DNA from 2 places in the Blautia wexlerae DSM 19850 genome. Region 2 is predicted to be linked to the other one. Evidence: riboswitches for the same ligand, from Rfam matches in the RefSeq annotation. Region 2 holds a riboswitch; the other holds the start of a gene.
The links. A riboswitch is a leader RNA that binds a small molecule or an ion and turns the genes downstream of it on or off. The one in region 2 is predicted to bind thiamine pyrophosphate.

Region 1 (2,209 bases), 340 kb from region 2:
TTATCTGTGAAGAAACAGTTCGAAGAAGAACTGGTAAAAGAAAAGATTGCCATGCATATGAGCGGATATGTGCGCATTGAGAAGAATCCTTTTGTACGTGCTGTTCCGTTGGAGATCAAGAAATATTTTCTGATGATCGGAGCCAATCTGGGAAGCAGGAGCATTACGGCAGTTTATTCTAATATCGGCATTATTCGTTTGCCGGAGGAGTACAAAGAATATATTCAGCATTTTGGGATTTTTGCAAGTACCAATTCTCTGCAGATGTGTTCCTGTTCTTATGGGGATGAGATGGTACTGGGATTTACTTCCAAGATACCGGATGACAGTATCCAGAGGAATTTCCAGCGGATGCTTGGCGAGGAGAATGTTTCCCACAGAGAATTAAAGAATGAATTTCCGGGATATGGAGAAAAGCACAGGCTTGAAAAAAAAGAAAATCAGAAGGTTATCCAGACTTTCAGCTTCCTGTGTCTGGCAATTGCGGTAATCTGCGGAATGATCAATTTTATGATGGCAGGTGTACTGAACTGGTTCTGGTTTGCAGGAGCAGGATGTGCCTGTGCATGGCTGGTTGTTATGGTAGCATATTATAAACGCAGGAATATTCTGAAGAATGAAATGTGGCAGCTTTTGCTCATATCAGTAATCGCAATCCTATGGGACCGGTTTACCGGATGGAAAGGCTGGTCTGTGGATTTTGTGATTCCTTTCGGGATATTGGCAGTTCAGTTTTCTGTTCCTGTGATCGCAAAAATAAACCGTCTGGAAAGGGAAGAATATCTGTTTTATCTTGTACAGGCCGGAATTGCAGGACTGATTCCGATGATATTGGTTTGGACTGGAATCGTGCAGTTTGCCGTACCTTCAGTAATCTGTGCCGGAATCAGTTTTCTGACATTGGCTGCACTGTTTATCTTCTGCAAGAAGGATACGATGCGGGAGTTTCATAAGAAACTGAGGATGTAGAAATATGGTCTTGACACACATGGGATAAAAGATTATACTTTACCCATGTAAAGAAAGGGGAGCTTGTGAGCGCAGGCTGAGAGGAAGTCATCAACTTCGACCCATATACCTGATTTGGATAATGCCAACGTAGGAACCCATAAGATATGATTTTAAAGGGAGATGACTGGCATCTCCTTTTATTTATCTCATGCATTTGAAGAAATTCAGCTGTCCGGTAATCAATCTGTAATAAGCGAGAGAAAGCCGGGGGCTTACAGGGAAATTTACATTATAACAGATGAATATTGGGAAAGATGAGAGTGAACAGAGTTCATGAAGGGGTGCACCACCGCGGGTGTATTCTTTTGTGGACTCTTTTTTATGTTGTAGAGGCCGGACCTTCTTTTCCCGGAAAGGAGAAAGTATGCTTATTACTGTTAATGGAAAAACAAAAGAATTGCAGAATACTCTTACAATAGGGCAATATCTGGAGGAAAACAGCTATGTGCCCAGCCAGATCGCAGTAGAATTAAATGAAAGAATTCTGTCAAAAGCTGAGTACAGCACTACTGTTTTACATGAAAACGACATACTGGAAATAGTCAGCTTCATGGGAGGTGGAAGATAAACAGGAATATCCTGATATCACATTATAATATACGAAAGAAGGACTTAAATTATGAGTACAAATAATGAAGACAAACTGATTCTGGGAGGTCATGAATTTACTTCCCGTTTTATTCTGGGATCCGGAAAATTTTCTCTGGATCTGGTGAAAGCATGTATTGAAAAGGCAGATGCGCAGATCATCACTCTGGCTCTGCGTCGTGCCAATGAAGGTGGACTGGCAAATATTCTGGACTATATTCCGAAAAATGTTACTCTTCTTCCCAATACTTCAGGTGCCAGAAATGCAGAAGAAGCAGTTCGTATTGCCAGGCTTTCCAGAGAAATCGGATGCGGTGATTTCGTAAAGATCGAAGTGATCCATGATTCAAAATATCTGCTTCCGGATAACTATGAAACTGTTAAAGCTACAGAAATTCTTGCAAAAGAAGGATTTGTAGTAATGCCTTATATGTACCCGGATCTGAATGCAGCCAGAGATCTGGTAAATGCCGGAGCTGCCTGCATCATGCCGCTGGGTTCTCCGATCGGCTCTAATAAAGGTCTGTGCACCAAGGAATTTATCCAGATTTTGATTGACGAAATTGAGCTCCCGATCATTGTAGATGCAGGAATCGGACGTCCTTCTCAG
Region 2 (2,209 bases):
TGCATGTGCGGTCTGTCCGGACATGGCAAGAAGTTCAGACATATTTCCTTTTAGGAGTTCAGGCATGTGGATGTTCATAAGCTTCTGTGCGAATTCATAGCGCAGATTGCTGCAGGCAGTTCCTACCAGATCAAGCATAACAGGGATATGGAGACTGGCAGCAGTTTTCAGAGATTCCGGCATGGATTTCATACGTGCATCAGTGATATTTCCAAGATTCAGTGCCAGTGCATGAGAGTTTCTGGTGATCTCAGCTACTTCTGCCGGATGTTCTGCCATGATCGGGCGGCCTCCGGCCGCCAAAATAATATTCGCACAGTCATGAATAGAAATCGGATTAGTGATGCAATGAATCAGCGGCTGTGCTGCTCTGGTCAATTGTCTGGGATTTGTCTGATTTACGGTCATATACTTTTGCTCCAAGGCTTTGCTGAAATTTGGCAAGCATTCCTGCGTGACTTAAGGCCTTCAGGAAGAAGTAGGCAATGGTGCCGCCCATGCAGGTTGCTGCCAGAAACATTGGTGTATAGAAAAATGCGTTCAGTCCGCTTCTGCCCATAAGAAATGCCATTACAGGATAGGAAACCAGAGAGCCTATGATACCGGTTCCGAAGATTTCACCGATCACTGCGCAGATAATCTTTCCATGAGAAGCGCGGTAGAAAACGCCTGATAAAAATGCGCCGAATACGGCACCTGTCAGTGCAAGTGGCGGGATACCCATAAACATCATTCGGATGATTCCGATGAGAGTGGCACAAAGCAATGAATACCACGGTCCCAGAAGTACGGAACAGACGATGTTTATCAGGTGTGCAGTAGGGCACATACCCTCGATTCTCAGAATAGGTGAGATGACAACGCCGATGGCAACCATCATGGCGAGCATGACCATTCTGAGTGTTTTTGATCTGTCTGTGTTCATAATAATGAACCTCCTTGAAATTAAGATTTGGTCTGCCGAAGCAGACATTATCAGTTGTGCAGGAAGCAGATAAAATCCTGCAAAAAAATCTGCCGGAATAACACACTGGCAGATTTTAATATACAAATACAGTCCCTACGCTGGCATTATCCATATCAGGTGCGGTCGAAGATCTATCTTCCTCTCAGCCTGTCCCACAGGCTCCCGTTGTTATTATCCATTATGCAGATTTTCTTTTGTTAGAGCGTATTTGAAAAATGCTTTACGCAAGATGTGCGTTACAATTTTCAAACACGCTTTAGAGTAACACAAGCTTTTGGAAAAGTCAATGGGATGTAAAAGCAGGGTAAATTTCCTACAGTAAATTTATACTACCTAATATTATTTTTAAGTTGACTTTTTATTTTTTTCAGCATATACTAACAGTAGCTAAGGAATGTGACGAGATTCCATGAAGCGAACTAAAGAAACAAAAGCCCTCAGAGTTGCAGCTCTGAGGGCTTTCTTGCTCGTTACGGTGAGCTGTTCCGTTTGGGCTGTTGCTGTCTAGTGTCTGCCGTCCAGCCATTTGCATATGTAGTAGCTAACTACGCCTGCTAAAACAGAGACAAGAAATGTGACGAGAATTTCTTCCATGAAACTCACCTCCTTTCTGCTGGAGGTTCGACAGTTCTTATAGTATATCATGGTTACTGTTCACACACCACTATTCCGCGAGGTGTTTTGGCATGAATATGCCAAAATCCCGAGACATACGAGCCAAAATTCCATTGCCACAGGCAATCTGGAATGAATTTTGGCTACGTTACTGTGAACGGAGTGAACAGTAACATATCATGGTTTAGGACGAATTGAAATAAAAAATCTATTTGTACTAAAACGATTGTCCGTGATATGATTAACAGGTAGATGACAGACAGCATATGATAAAAAGAAGCTGTCTGCATGGACAGAAAGGCAGGTTAAATCTGATGAAACAGGAAAATTACATAAAGGGTATGATAATGATCATCCTGTCGGCGTTTTTCTTTGCTTGTATGAATGTGAGTGTACGTCTGGCAGGTGATCTGCCGTCTGTGGAGAAGAGTTTCTTCCGGAATCTGGTGGCGGCGGTGTTTGCAGCGGCGATTCTCTGTAAGAATCGTACAGTGCCGAAGGTGGATAAGAAATACTGGGGACCGCTGATTTTGCGTTGTGTGTGCGGGACACTGGGGATTCTGTGTAACTTTTATGCCATTGATCATCTGTTGGTGGCAGATGCATCGATACTGAATAAGTTGTCTC

Region 1: linked by a shared signal. The riboswitch ahead of thiS (sulfur carrier protein ThiS) and the one ahead of thiW (energy coupling factor transporter S component ThiW) in region 2 are both predicted to bind thiamine pyrophosphate.

The regions. Positions count from the first base shown of each region.
Region 1 is NZ_CP102267.1:263,380-265,588, forward strand. Features, by position in the region: gene NQ550_RS01125 (DUF6320 domain-containing protein) at 1-969, shown strand, start outside; TPP riboswitch at 1,015-1,122, shown strand; gene thiS (sulfur carrier protein ThiS) at 1,376-1,579, shown strand; gene NQ550_RS01135 (thiazole synthase) at 1,631-2,209, shown strand, end outside.
Region 2 is NZ_CP102267.1:4,606,431-4,608,639, reverse strand. Features, by position in the region: gene thiM (hydroxyethylthiazole kinase) at 1-408, opposite strand, end outside; gene thiW (energy coupling factor transporter S component ThiW) at 338-925, opposite strand; TPP riboswitch at 1,040-1,143, opposite strand; gene NQ550_RS21535 (DMT family transporter) at 1,897-2,209, shown strand, end outside.